DNA from 3 places in the Sporosarcina sp. YIM B06819 genome. Region 3 is predicted to be linked to each of the others. Evidence: riboswitches for the same ligand, from Rfam matches in the RefSeq annotation. Region 3 holds a riboswitch; each other region holds the start of a gene.
What was found. Region 3 has a riboswitch for S-adenosylmethionine ahead of metH (methionine synthase). Riboswitches for the same ligand answer to the same signal wherever they lie in the genome.
Positions count from the first base shown of each region.

Region 1: linked by a shared signal. The riboswitch ahead of metK (methionine adenosyltransferase) and the one ahead of metH (methionine synthase) in region 3 are both predicted to bind S-adenosylmethionine.
Region 2: linked by a shared signal. The riboswitch ahead of R2B72_RS17485 (bifunctional homocysteine S-methyltransferase/methylenetetrahydrofolate reductase) and the one ahead of metH (methionine synthase) in region 3 are both predicted to bind S-adenosylmethionine.

Region 1 is NZ_JAWLIQ010000026.1:36,209-40,982, forward strand. Features, by position in the region: gene R2B72_RS15665 (gamma carbonic anhydrase family protein) at 94-606, shown strand; gene metK (methionine adenosyltransferase) at 1,137-2,333, opposite strand; SAM riboswitch class I at 2,659-2,795, opposite strand; gene pckA (phosphoenolpyruvate carboxykinase (ATP)) at 2,975-4,561, shown strand; gene R2B72_RS15680 (alpha/beta hydrolase family protein) at 4,705-4,774, opposite strand, start outside.
Region 2 is NZ_JAWLIQ010000036.1:3,730-8,503, forward strand. Features, by position in the region: gene R2B72_RS17480 (arsenic transporter) at 1-1,089, shown strand, start outside; SAM riboswitch class I at 1,325-1,432, shown strand; gene R2B72_RS17485 (bifunctional homocysteine S-methyltransferase/methylenetetrahydrofolate reductase) at 1,538-3,376, shown strand; gene metC (cystathionine beta-lyase) at 3,471-4,661, opposite strand; gene R2B72_RS17495 (methionine biosynthesis PLP-dependent protein) at 4,658-4,774, opposite strand, start outside.
Region 3 is NZ_JAWLIQ010000011.1:97,707-102,480, reverse strand. Features, by position in the region: gene metH (methionine synthase) at 1-2,030, opposite strand, end outside; SAM riboswitch class I at 2,136-2,242, opposite strand; gene R2B72_RS09195 (histidine kinase) at 2,375-2,557, shown strand; gene R2B72_RS09190 (hypothetical protein) at 2,742-4,424, shown strand; gene R2B72_RS09185 (CtsR family transcriptional regulator) at 4,669-4,774, shown strand, end outside.

The DNA.
Region 1 (4,774 bases), on a different contig from region 3:
CATTCATCGTGCGGTTGAACGCCTGATGAATGAAGATAAACTTGAAGTTTGTTAAGATAATTATACACGATACAGAGAAAAGAGGAGAATACATTGATCTACCCATTTAAAGATAAAGCACCGGTGATTGATCCATCCGTTTTCATCGCAGACTATACAACCATTACAGGTGATGTCACGATTGGACCTGAGTCGACAATCTGGTTCAATACCGTCATTCGCGGCGACGTTTCACCCACCATTATCGGACGTAAAGTAAACATTCAAGATCTATGTTGTCTTCACCAAAGCCCACAGTTCCCACTCATTTTAGAGGACGAAGTGACAATTGGTCATCAGGTCACGCTACATAGCTGTACAGTAAAAAAAGGTGCACTCGTTGGCATGGGTTCTATCGTTTTAGATGGGGCTGAAATTGGAGAAGGCGCATTCATCGGGGCTGGTAGCTTAGTTCCACCAGGCAAGAAAATTCCAGCCAACTCATTAGCGTTCGGTTCCCCTGTTAAAGTTGTGCGTGAGCTGAATGATGAGGATCGCAAGGATATGGAACGCATTGTGCGTGAGTATGCTGAAAAAGGGCAGTATTATAAAGGATTGCAGAAATGACGAAAAAGCCGTCCGTGATTGGATGGCTCTTACTTTTTGATGAATAATAAAATGACTAAAGCGATTAAAACAATAAATACAACAACGCCTAGTAATAAAACCAAGCCGATAAAACTGAGTGACATCATGATTTCTCCTTTTTAGTTGAAGTTTCTTACTCTAGGCTAGCTCATTATTCAAGCTTAGGCTTAGGTTTATGCAGGATTAATAACATCACAACAATGATCCAAATCAATCCACCCAACCTACTTGATACACTTTAAGAAGTGTTCTGGATAATAGATATGACGATTTTACTGTCTGTAGCAGTAATGAACATTGAAGCAAAAACCACGGTTACCAGTAAAGTCTAAACAAGACGTATGATTTTATCCGCCTTCAGCCGCTTCTTTCACACTTTTATTCGTATTTCCTATTAATATATACGAAATATAATCAGAATAGTTTTACCTTACCATATGGGCCAGTTTTATATTAAAAAAAGCACAGCAAGCGGGTTCTACCCACTCACTGTGCTTTTTCCATGTCAATTACTGCGCCGCTTGCTCTTTCAAAGCTGCAGCTCTATCTGTTTGCTCCCATGGCAATTCGATGTCTGTACGACCAAAGTGACCATAAGCAGCTGTTTGTTTATAAATTGGACGACGTAGGTCAAGCATTTTGATGATGCCAGCTGGACGAAGATCGAATAATCCACGTACAAGCTCCACCAATTTACTTTCTGCTACTGTGCCTGTTCCGAATGTATCAATCGAAATCGATACAGGTTGTGCTACGCCGATTGCGTAAGCAAGTTGGACTTCACAACGGTCTGCAAGTCCGGCAGCAACGATATTTTTCGCCACATAACGAGCTGCATATGAAGCGGAACGGTCCACTTTTGTTGCATCTTTCCCAGAGAATGCACCGCCACCGTGACGTGCATAGCCACCGTATGTGTCCACGATAATCTTGCGGCCTGTTAGACCCGCATCACCTTGTGGTCCACCAATCACAAAACGGCCTGTTGGGTTAATAAAGTATTTCGTGTTGTTATCAATCAATTCCGCTGGTACAACCACGTCAATGACAACTTCCTTTATGTCATGTTGAATTTTCTCAAGCGTCACTTCTGGGTGATGTTGCGTTGAAATGACGATTGTATCGATTCGAACTGGATTATTCTGTTCATCATACTCAACTGTTACTTGCGTTTTCCCATCAGGGCGCAAGTAATCTAGCGTTTCCTCTTTACGCACTTGTGCAAGACGACGTGACAATTTATGTGCCAAACTGATTGGTAACGGCATCAATTCTGGTGTTTCATTACAAGCATAACCGAACATCAACCCTTGGTCACCTGCACCAATTGCTTCAAGTTCATCGTCTGTCATAGAACCTTCGCGTGCTTCAAGTGCTTGGTCAACGCCCGCAGCAATGTCAGCTGATTGTTCGTCAATCGCAGTAAGGACTGCTGATGTTTCCCAGTCAAAACCAAATTTTGCACGTGTGTAGCCAATTTCTTTCACCGTTTCACGCACTACTTTTGGAATATCCACATAAGTAGTTGTTGTGATTTCCCCTGCCACTAAGACAAGTCCAGTTGTAATTGTTGTTTCACACGCCACGCGTGCATTTGGATCTTCCATTAAAATTGCATCTAAAATAGCATCCGAAATCTGGTCACACATTTTATCTGGATGTCCCTCAGTTACTGATTCTGATGTAAATAATCGACGATTTGTCATTTTTACTTCCTCCTTATATCCTACGAGATTGATACGGTACTCATATGTCCCATGTAGAGTCCTTAAAAAAATAGACTACAAGCCATTGCGAGCTCTATACACGAGGATAAAGGGCGATATCATATAAAATCAATTACGCCTCGGCGTAATTGCGTCCAAATTTTGAATTGCGCTCACGCAATTAACTCCCTTCAAAATTTGTGACATCCGCCGGAGGCTTTATCTTTGTTCAGCAGGTATTGTATACCTGCTGAACAAAGATAAAAGCCCTTCACTCACGTATAAACTACATGAGTGAAGGGCATGATTTCGAAAGCACCTTTCACTCTTATCATACAAAATATTAATCCGTCTCCAGATAAATACCTTGCTACAGGTTTGGCACCTTCGCGCAGACAAACATGTCTTTGCAGGTTGCCGGGTTTCATAGGGCCTGACCCCTCCACCAGCTCGGGATAAGAGTATCCGTTCAACTATCCATACTACGTAAAATATCGATTTTTGTCAATTAAATTTGATTAGTGGCATATAATTAGTTGCAGTTCGTATTAGTATAGACTATTATTCTTAATGTGTTATACTAATTAAAAATGTGATGTCACCCACTGAATGGGACCACACGAAAAGGATGGTACATGACTATGATATCAGCTAAAATGAACGACAAACTTAAGGATCTCCTTTTAGGTAAAAATGTCAACTTACAGCTTTCTGTTCCACAACTAGTTGAAAAAGCAACAGCGCGCGGAGAAGCACAATTAACTGCAGATGGTGCAGTTACGGCACAAACAGGCAAGTATACAGGTCGCTCTCCGAAGGATAAATACATCGTCGAAGAAGCCTCCTCTAAAGATAAAATCGATTGGGGCAGCGTCAATCGCCCAATCTCATCAGCTATTTTCGATTCATTATATAGCAAAGTCATTAACCATTTGAAAGAACGTGATGAGCTGTTTGTCTTCAAAGGGTTTGCCGGTGCTGATCCCGCTTCACGCCTTGCTATTCAAGTCGTCAATGAATTTGCATGGCATAACCTGTTCGTTCATAACTTATTCATCCGTCCAACTCAAGAAGAATTGCAGACACATGAAGCACAATTCACAATCGTTTCAGCTCCTACCTTCAAAGCAGATCCAGCTATTGACGGCACTAATTCTGAGACATTCATCATTGTGTCAATGGAAAAACGCATTGTTTTAATAGGCGGAACTGAATACGCCGGTGAAATGAAAAAATCAATCTTCTCTATCATGAACTACCTACTTCCTGAAAACGACATTATGCCGATGCATTGCTCCGCAAACGTTGGGGAAGAAGGCGATGTTGCTTTGTTCTTTGGTCTTTCTGGCACAGGGAAAACAACGCTTTCTGCCGATGCAGATCGTAAGCTAATCGGTGACGATGAGCATGGTTGGTCTGATGATGGTGTCTTCAATATTGAAGGCGGTTGCTACGCGAAATGCATTAATTTATCACAAGAAAAAGAACCTGAAATCTTTGGTGCTATTCGTTTCGGTGCGGTTTTGGAAAATGTTGTTGTCGATCCAGATACTCGTATTCCTGATTACAATGATGGTTCATTAACTGAAAATACACGTGCAGCTTACCCAATTCAAGCCATCGATAATATCGTCGATCCTTCTGTTGCGGGTCATCCGAAAACGATTATTTTCTTAACGGCGGACGCATTCGGCGTGTTGCCTCCAATCTCAAAATTAACGAAAGAACAGGCAATGTACCACTTCCTAAGCGGCTTCACATCCAAGCTTGCAGGAACTGAGCGTGGTATTACGTCACCAGAAGCAACGTTCTCAACATGCTTCGGTTCACCGTTCCTACCATTGCATGCGACAGTCTACGCTGAAATGCTTGGCAAGAAAATCGACGAGCATGGCGCACAAGTATTCCTAGTCAACACAGGCTGGACTGGCGGCGGCTATGGTATTGGAAAACGGATGGATCTGAAACACACACGCGCAATGGTACGTGCAGCACTCGCAGGACAATTAAATGATGTTGAAACAACAACAAACGATGTATTTGGTCTAGAAATGCCTACTGCCATCGAAGGCGTTCCATCAGAAGTATTAAACCCACGCAATGCATGGGCTGACGGCACTGCTTACGATGCAAAAGCAAACGAATTAGCAGACCTATTCCGCGAAAACTTCAAGAAATTCGGTACAGTTTCTGAAGCGATTTCTCTTAAAGGCGGACCTACTGCTTAAAAATATAAAAAAGTGTAGCACATTCCACATGTGCTACACTTTTTTCGTTTATTTGAATAGATTAACTATTGTATTTCCTTCGAAAAAGGATTTTATTTCATCTTTTTGGGGATGAAAAATGATTTCCTTACTTTTGTGTTCTACTATTGGACAGACTGTTTCCGCATCCACATACATAAATCACGCACCAACTGGGCATTCATCACCGGGGGG
Region 2 (4,774 bases), on a different contig from region 3:
TCGAAGGGTTCAGGTCACCGTCTCTATTGGAATATCCAGTTGCTGTGCTTTTTGATGACACTTTTATTTAATAACGATGGGAGTATTTTAATAACGACACCAATTTTAATTTTACTACTTAAAAACCTCCGACTAAAACCACACCAACAAATACCTTATCTGTTAAGTGGCGCTCTCATTGCCACAGCTTCAAGCGCACCGATTGGTGTAAGTAATATCGTGAACTTAATTGCCCTGGAAATCGTGCATATGTCTCTTTGGATGCATACAGCTATGATGTTTGTTCCGGCAACGATAGGCTTGTTGTTTATGTCAGGCTTGATGTATGTGGTAGTAAAAAATAAGCTACCCAAAACATTACCTAGTTCCGCAAATGATATCGAAGAAATCTTTTTCAATAAAAATTTCCACCCATTAAAAACAAAGATTTCTGTTGAAACAAAACAAAAACGCACAAGATTTATGATGAAGATTTTACTGTTTGTCTTTGTCATGCGTTGTCTCCTTTTCGTTGCCTCTTTTATCAATGTTCCCATTGAACTTGTAGCAGTACTTGGCTCAGTTGTTCTGTTATGTTGGAGATGGTATCATTTGCGCACGAACCCGGTGGATCTTTTGAAGAAGACGCCTTGGCACATTCTTATTTTTGCCTTCTCTATGTATGTAATCATTTACGGCTTGCACAATGTAGGACTAACAGCATTGCTCGTGCGATGGTGCGAACCAATTGTAACGCAGGGACTTTTTCAAGCAAGTTTTATCATGGGCGGGTTAGTTTCAATACTGGCGAACATCTTTAATAATCACCCGGCTTTAATGATTGGGACGATTACTTTAACTGAAATGGGGCTAGATCCAATCACATTAAAGACTATCTATCTTGCGAATATTATAGGCAGTGACATGGGATCATTATTGTTACCGATTGGTACCCTTGCTTCACTAATTTGGATGAGTATCCTGAGACGAAATAAGATAAAAGTTTCTTGGAAAGATTATATGAGCGTATCGTTAATCGTCATACCGATAACAACAATCGTAACGTTAACATTGCTATACTTTTGGGTACAATTGGTCTTTGCCAATTGAAATCTAAGCTATTCCTGCTCATCTTTAGTCGTTCCTTGTATGTATATGTTATTGCATTGTCTATCGTGCATCCACCTTTTGATTATAAATCGATTGCCAGTCTTAACACATTGGTGGGTAATGCTGATTATTCACCTCTTCCCAAAAAGGTATTGCTAATTTTCGGAGAATAGCGTAAGGTTATAAATGATAGAAATTTAAATCAATTCAAAACCCAGACACAATTGAATAGTTTTTCTTATCTAGAGAGGTATAGGGACTGGCCCGTTGACACCTCAGCAACCGCCATAATTGGTACGGTGCTAATTCCAGCAGGTCGAGAAATCGGCTTGATAGATGAGGAAGAGACTTAGTCAAATGCGGAGTCTATTTCCTTTATCAACACAAAGGAGAGGCTCTTTTTTGTTTCAATTTTATGAATCAGTGGACATAGAGAGGGGATAGACAATTGGCAAATTTACTAGAGACGATGAAGGAACGTATTTTAATTGGCGATGGGGCGATGGGGACATTGCTTTATACGAATGGAGTAGACCGTTGTTTTGAGGAGCTAAATTTGACGCATCCTGAACAAGTGCTTCATATTCACCAAGCCTATATTGAGGCGGGGGCCGATGTGATTCAAACCAATACATATGGGGCCAACTATATCAAATTAGCACGTTATGGACTAGAGGATAGTGTGGAAAAGATCAATAAGGCAGCCGTTGATATTGCCAAAAAAGCTGCTGGTAAACATACGTTTATTCTCGGAACGATTGGTGGCATTCATGGTTCCAAAGCATCGATTGGCACGAAGGAAGAAATAGAACAGAGCTTTAAGCAGCAACTTCAATGTCTACTTATTGAAGGTGTAGACGGTATTTTGTTAGAAACCTATTACGATTTTGATGAATTAACGACTGTACTCAACATTGCACGTCAAGCGACGGATATACCAATTATTACTAATGTGTCTATGCATGAAGCAGGGGTATTACAAAATGGTTTAGCACTTGCGGATGCTCTGCAGCAGCTGGAAGCTTTAGGTGCTGATGTGGTTGGAGTCAACTGTGGATTAGGGCCTTACCATATGTTAAAAGCTTTAGAGGAAGTTCCTTTGACGAAGAAAGCCTTACTTGCTGTCTACCCAAATGCTAGCTTCCCGAGCTATACAGATGGCAAATTGACGTATGAAAATGAACCCGATTATTTTGGTAAACTGGCGCTTAATTTCCGTAAGGAGGGTGTCGGCTTGCTAGGGGGATGCTGTGGTACGACGCCGGCGCATATCCGTGCATTGGTTGAGGGGCTAACGAATCGGGTGCATGTACAAGACAAGCAAGTGAAAGCGCACGCGGCGAAAGTGAATGTTACCGAGTCGAAGAATCTTGATAAACCGACCTTGCTTGAAACGGTGAAAAAGAGACATTCGATTATTGTTGAACTAGATGCGCCTAAGCATTTAAACACGGCTACGTTTTTTGAAGGAGCCCAGGCCTTACATGACGCAGGTGTGGACGCTATTACATTGGCCGATAATTCCCTGGCATCACCGAGAATTTGTAATGCATCAATGGGGTCATTGGTTAAACAAAGAATTGGTGCAACACCGCTTGTCCATATCACATGCCGCGATCGAAACCTCATTGGCTTGCAGTCGCATCTTATGGGCTTGCACACAATGGGCATTACAGAATTACTGGCGATTACAGGAGACCCAACGAAAATTGGTGATTTCCCTGGCGCAACGTCCGTTTTCGATATGACTTCTTTTGAACTAATAACAATGATAAAACAGTTCAATGAAGGAATTTCTTGGTCTGGTAAGTCGTTGCAGCAGAAAACATCCTTTACAGTGGCGGCGGCGTTTAACCCGAACGTGCGTCATATCGACCGTGCTGTACAAAGAATGGAGAAAAAAATCGAAGCGGGTGCGGATTATTTCATCACACAGCCGATTTATAGCCCAGAGAAGATTATTGAATTATACGAGGCAACAAAGCATATTCAAGCACCGATTTATATCGGTATTATGCCGTTGACATCGTCGCAAAATGCAGAGTTTCTTCACAATGAAGTGCCGGGCATCAAGCTGACAGATGAAGTTCGCGCAAGGATGGGGCTATTTGCAGGAGACCGAGAGCAATCGACGCGAGAAGGCATAGCGGTTGCAAAAGAATTGATTGACGTGGCGTTAGAGCATTTCCATGGCATATACTTAATCACACCGTTTATGCGCTATGATATGACGGTCGATTTGACAGAATATATCAATGAAAAAGTGAGCGCTGGTGTTCACGCATAATCAGGTAAATCGGCTATGGCGGTCATAAATGTAGCTGTGCCAATTACAAACCCCCTTGTAAATGGATGGTCCATTTACAAGGGGGTTTATGTGTTTACAATGGACTCTTAGCCGTTGCTAATTTCTCCGCAACTTGTAAGGCTTGATCAAAATCAGCTATCAAATCATCGACATGCTCAAGGCCAACTGAAAAGCGTAGTAGACCATCTGTAATACCACGTTTTTCCCGTTCAGCTTTTGGCATAGCAGCGTGAGACATTTGTGCTGGATAGGATAGAATCGATTCAACTCCACCTAGACTAACCGCGAAAACAGGGATTTTGACGTTTTCAACAAACGCTTTTGCTGTCTCTCTGCTCGGCAAACGGAATGACAATACAGCACCTGCACTTGTTGATTGTTTGGCGTGGATCGCGTGACCTGGATGACTGGCTAAACCAGGGTAAAACACTTCCTCTACTAATGCATGTTTATCCAAATAGGTTGCGATTTTAGCAGCAGAGGCAGTTGACTGCGTGAAGCGAGCACCCAATGTTTTGATGCCTTGAATGAGTGCATAGGAATCTTGCGCACCTAAAATAGCACCGAAAGAATTTTGAATGAAAGCCAAACGATTGCCAAGCGCCTCATCCTTTGTGACAGCTAGACCTGCAATAATATCACTATGCCCCGACAAAAACTTCGTTGCACTATGCAGAACGATATCGACACCAAGATCGAGTGGACGCTGATAAAGAGGTGACATGAATGTATTATCAAGGAATGTTAAGCAATTATGCGCTTTGGCTATGTTGACCACAGCTTCAATATCCGTAATGCCAAGACGTGGATTGGACGGTGTTTCGATATAAATCAATTTCGTATTCGGTTGGATAGCTTGTTTGACAGCTTCCAAATCACCTAAGTCAACAAAAGTATGGTCGATACGAAACTTTGTTAATACCTCGGTAACAAAGCGAAATGTTCCGCCGTAGACATCTTCTGTTATGACAATATGATCGTCGGCAGACAATAGCATGAATGCGGAAGAAATTGCGGCAATGCCAGAAGCAAATGCTAGCCCTCTTGCGCCACCTTCTAAAGCTGCAATCGTTTTTTCCAAAGCTTCTCTTGTTGGATTGCCTGAACGGCTATAATCATAAGGACCAAATGTATCAAAGCTACTTTGATGGAATGTAGAAGACAAGTAAATCGGAACATTTACAGCACCTGTTTTTTGCTCGAAATCTCCACGTGTCGATGCGTGGATAATCGTTGTTTCTAAGCGTTCTTCACGTGAACTCATAGCTGTGGCACCTCACTTTTTAATGAAGCAAATACTTGTTTCAAATCGGCAATCAAATCATCCGTATCCTCTACCCCAACTGAAAAGCGTAACAGGCTGTTACAAACACCGCG
Region 3 (4,774 bases):
GTGTTGAATAAACGTCCAACCTCAGCCATTCCATCCATCAAAGGTCCGTTAATGATATCGAGGGGAGTATCATACATCTTAAGAGCAGCTTCCAAGTCAGGAATCAGGCCCTCTTTCGTTCCCTCGATTATATAATAGCTAAGGCGCTCTGGAACGGTTTTCGGAATATCATCTTCCGTTTTCTCTTTCTTCTTGCCGCGATAAAAGTTCGTGAATTCTGCAAGCGTTTCATCGGTTGTATTGAACAGTAAATCATTGGCCATGTTGATTTCTGCTTCAGGGATAGAAGCATAGCGCTCTAGTTTCTCCGTATTGACAATCGCATAGTCAAGACCTGCCTGTGTACAGTGATATAAATACACAGCATTCAACACTTCACGACCAACTGGAGGAAGACCGAATGACACGTTACTGACACCAAGAATGGTCAATGCACGTGGCATTTTTTCTTTAATGAGGCGAATGCCTTCAATGGTTTCCACGGCAGAGCCGATATATTGTTCATCACCTGTACCTACTGGGAAGACGAGTGGATCGAAAATAATATCTTCCGGTGCTAGTCCCCATTTATTGACGAGGAGATCGTAAGAACGTTGGGCTACTTCAAGTTTGCGTTCACGCGTAACCGCCATTCCTGGTTCGTCGATTGTCCCGACAACGACGGCAGCCCCGTACTTTTTGACAAGCGGCAAGACAGCATCATAGCGGTCCTCGCCATCCTCTAAATTGATGGAGTTAATGATGACTTTCCCTTGTGAATATTTCAAAGCCTCTTCAATCACTTTTTCGTCTGTGGAATCAATGACGAGCGGCACTTTTACTTTTTTGACGACTTCTTGCATGAACTTCGTGATATCTTCTAGCTCATCACGGTCTGGATTTGCTAAACAAATATCGATAACATGTGCGCCGCCTTTTACTTGGGCACGCGCAATTTCGGATGCTTCTTCAAATTTGCCATCAACAATCAGCTGTTTGAATTTCCGAGAACCGATAACGTTTGTCCGCTCGCCGATTAATAGTGGGCGCATAGAGTCATCATAAAGCAGAGGCTCAATACCTGACACAGCATGACCATGAACAGTTTCTGAACCTTGTCGAGGTTTTTTATCAGCCACTGCTTCACGAATCGCGCGGATATGTTCTGGTGTAGTTCCACAACAACCCCCTACGATATTCAACCAACCTTTATCAGCAAAACCTTGTAGTTTTTTAGAAAGTGATTCAGGTGATTCGTGGTAATGACCTTCTTCGTCTGGCAGTCCAGCATTCGGATAACAGCTGACATAGCTCGTTGCTAACTCTGACAGCGAACGCAGATGATCCGTCATGAACTCAGGTCCTGTTGCACAGTTTAGGCCAACGGAAAGTGGCTTGATATGTTCTATAGAAATGTAAAATGATTCGATGCTTTGCCCTGCAAGCGTCGTCCCCATCGGTTCAATGGTTCCAGAAATCATCACAGGCAATTCGATTCCTGTTTCCTCAAATGCGCGCTTGATGCCGAGAGTACCCGCTTTGACATTCAACATGTCTTGGCTTGTTTCCATCAGTATCAGATCGCAGCCCCCTTCGATCAACGCTTTGGCTTGTATGTAAAAGTCATGTGTTAAGCCGTCAAATGTAGCCCCCCCTGTGACGGATAATGTTTTTGTTGTGGGTCCCATTGCACCTGCGACAAAGCGAGGCCAGTCAGAAGTGGAAAAGTCTTGTGCACATTGTTTGGCAATTTGTGCTGCACGGAAATTAATTTCATGTGCGTGTTCACCTAAATCATAATCATCGAGAACGATTGGCGTTCCACCAAACGTATTTGTCGAAATGATATCTGCTCCAGCTTCCAAGTATTCACGGTGAATGCGATCCAAGACATCGGGCCTTACAATATTTAAGTACTCATTACAGCCGTCATATTCTTCGCCACCGAAATCCTCGGGAGAAAGATTAGCATTTTGCAACATAGTCCCCATCGCACCATCCATGATGAGTATTCTTTTTTGGAGCTGCTCTTCAATAACATATTTCGACATAACGAATCACTCTCTTTCTTTGTACTAATTATTTTGTTAAATCTACTTGAAAAATAAAAAAAGCCTTCCTAGAAAGAAGGCTTTACGAATATACGTAGTTGTCCCTTCTCATCTTTAGAACCACGGGGGTTCTGCTGGAATTAGCACCAGTCCTTGTCGGCAGGTTGCTGAAGCTTCATAGGGCCAGTTCCCTCTGCTTCTCTTGATAAGAATATAATATTAAGTTGGTTGAATAGTAGAAATCATCATAACGTTATAAATGGTTTCCGTCAAGCCGTCCTGGGTAGAAAGCAAGAAAGTCTATGGTAGGATAGGGATAATATGATAAACAGAAGGTGAACGAATTGAGAGCTTTTAAATATATTATTCCCGTAATGATGATTGTCGGGACGGTTAGTATCATGATGTTAAACAAGAGTCACCAAGATGTTCCACCTATGTCGCGCATTTATATTACGCTAGGTGCGATGGTTGTGAGTGGGATTATTTCTTATTTTTTATTTCCGAAAGATGAAGAAAAGAATTGATGAGAAATCGTTAGCGAGTGTGCTAACGATTTTTTAGCTTCTAGGCAGTGTATATGTTTAGCGGAATTGCTAGGGAGCAGGGCCATTTGTCTAGGTTTCATACATAAAAAGTGAAACAATTCCGTAGGTTAATCGTATAAGGAGTATGTAAAAAAATCTTTGCAATAGAAAAGAGTGTATTTAGATGATCAATTTACTTATCTTTTCAATTATTACAGGTGTTGTGTCTAGCCTAATTATTGTCCCGTTTGTGTTGAACAATAAGGAGACAAAAGTGAAGGTGACGTTTAACAGAGTTGCAGCCATTACTAGCACTGCTATTTTATGCACAGTCATCATTTTCGTCTTTTATTATGTAACGAATATGGATCGTAATTGGACGTCTTTATGGGGGCCGCTACTCGTGGTCACTTTGTTGGGGGCAATTGTGGCAGGGAGTAAGGATCGCAGATTGAAGATTGTTTTATTGTTGGGAGCAATCGCTTTCGGGGCATATATCTTAAGTGCACCTTTATTCAACGCGAATCAGAAATACAAGGCGGTTGAAATGGAACAACAGGTGGAAATCAAAGCGTTTGATGAAACCAAAACGCCTGCAAGCGTACCGCCGAAGTTTGCGCGCAACAAGATGAAGAAGGCGTTCGTTCAAGTTCCGAATCCAAGTTATTATGAACTCGGCAATTTACAAATTCAAAAAGTTGGCGATGATTTTGTCTACATCGCACCTGTTGAATTTTCGAGTCTTTTCAAGTGGTGGGCTGGTAAAACGACACCAGGCTACTTCACAATGAGTGCGACTGACTCGGCAGACAATCCGAAATTCGTGAAGGCTGAAATGGCTTATACGCCGTCGTCTTTTTTCCATAAGCAAGTGGAGCGTCATATACGGATGGAAATGCCGAGTCTTATTTTCTATGGCGATGTTCAGTTAGAAATTAATGATGAGGGGAAACCATATTATATCCGCTCATATGGGAACTTTATTACGGCACGTGACGGCTTTGATGTTCAAGGGATTGTAGTGGTCGACCCGGAGTCAGGTGATGTAAAGCAATATGCAATTGCAGATGTACCTGCATTTATCGATGGTGCCGTTTCTCCTGAGGCAGTTAGTTTGCAGAATAGTTATTTTGGTAATTACGTACACGGATTCTGGAATTCTGTATTTGGGAAAAAAGATGTGAAATTACCATCGGATGAAGGGACCGAATCGAATGTAAGTCCGATTTTTGACGAGAACGGTCATATGTATTATTTCACTGATTTCACAAGTCCGAAAGAAGGTATTGATTCGATGCTTGGTTATGCCTTGACTGATGGACGAACAGGTGAAGCAACGTATTATACGGGCAATCTGGAAGAAGCGTATATGGATTCACAAGGTGCTCTTCAGATTATTGAAAAGAAATTTATCGAAAAGAAATGGTCTGGTGAAATGCCAGTATTGTACAACTTTTACGGGGAAGCAAGTTGGTTAACGCCGGTGCTTGATTCAAACGGATTCTTGCAAAATTACTTCATCGTATCGGCTGCAAATCCGGAAATATCGGTGTATGGAAATTCTCCAAATGAAGCATTGAAATTGTACAAAGCGGCACTTCAACGCGGAGGCAATACTGTCGATGGTAATTCTAGCGCTGAAGAGGCGCAAGTAGCAGTGACTGTCGTACGTGTTTTTAAGGAACGCATCGGCGACTTTACGCTCGTCTCGTTTTTGGCTACTGATGGACGAAACTTCAGCGTATCCTCTGAAACTGCGCTGCTTTCCATTTATATCCAAGAAGGTGATCAGTTGATGATTACGTATCTAGAGACGGGTGAACTGTTTTTGCCAGTGAAGAAATTGACGAATAATAGTATGAAGTAATGATTAACGGAGTACAGGGGAATTCCTCGCGTACTCCGTTTTTTATTTGATGACTAAATATTACTCATTCATGACGATACTATCGAAGCGTAGTGCTTTTAACTTTATTCAGCAGAAGTTCAAGCCCTAGACAAAAATGCGCTGAGGCGCATTTTATTTGCAGATTAAACAGAATGTCATGTACAATTAAGTCAAAGATAGTCAAAGTCAACGGCTTATCACCCGGTATGAAAGAGGTGAAAACATGAGAAATATTTCTGATATTATAGAAGGTTATTTGAAGGCAATCATCGAAGAAGAACAAAAAGGCATAATTGAAATTAAGCGCAGTGAAGTTGCTGAGAAGTTCC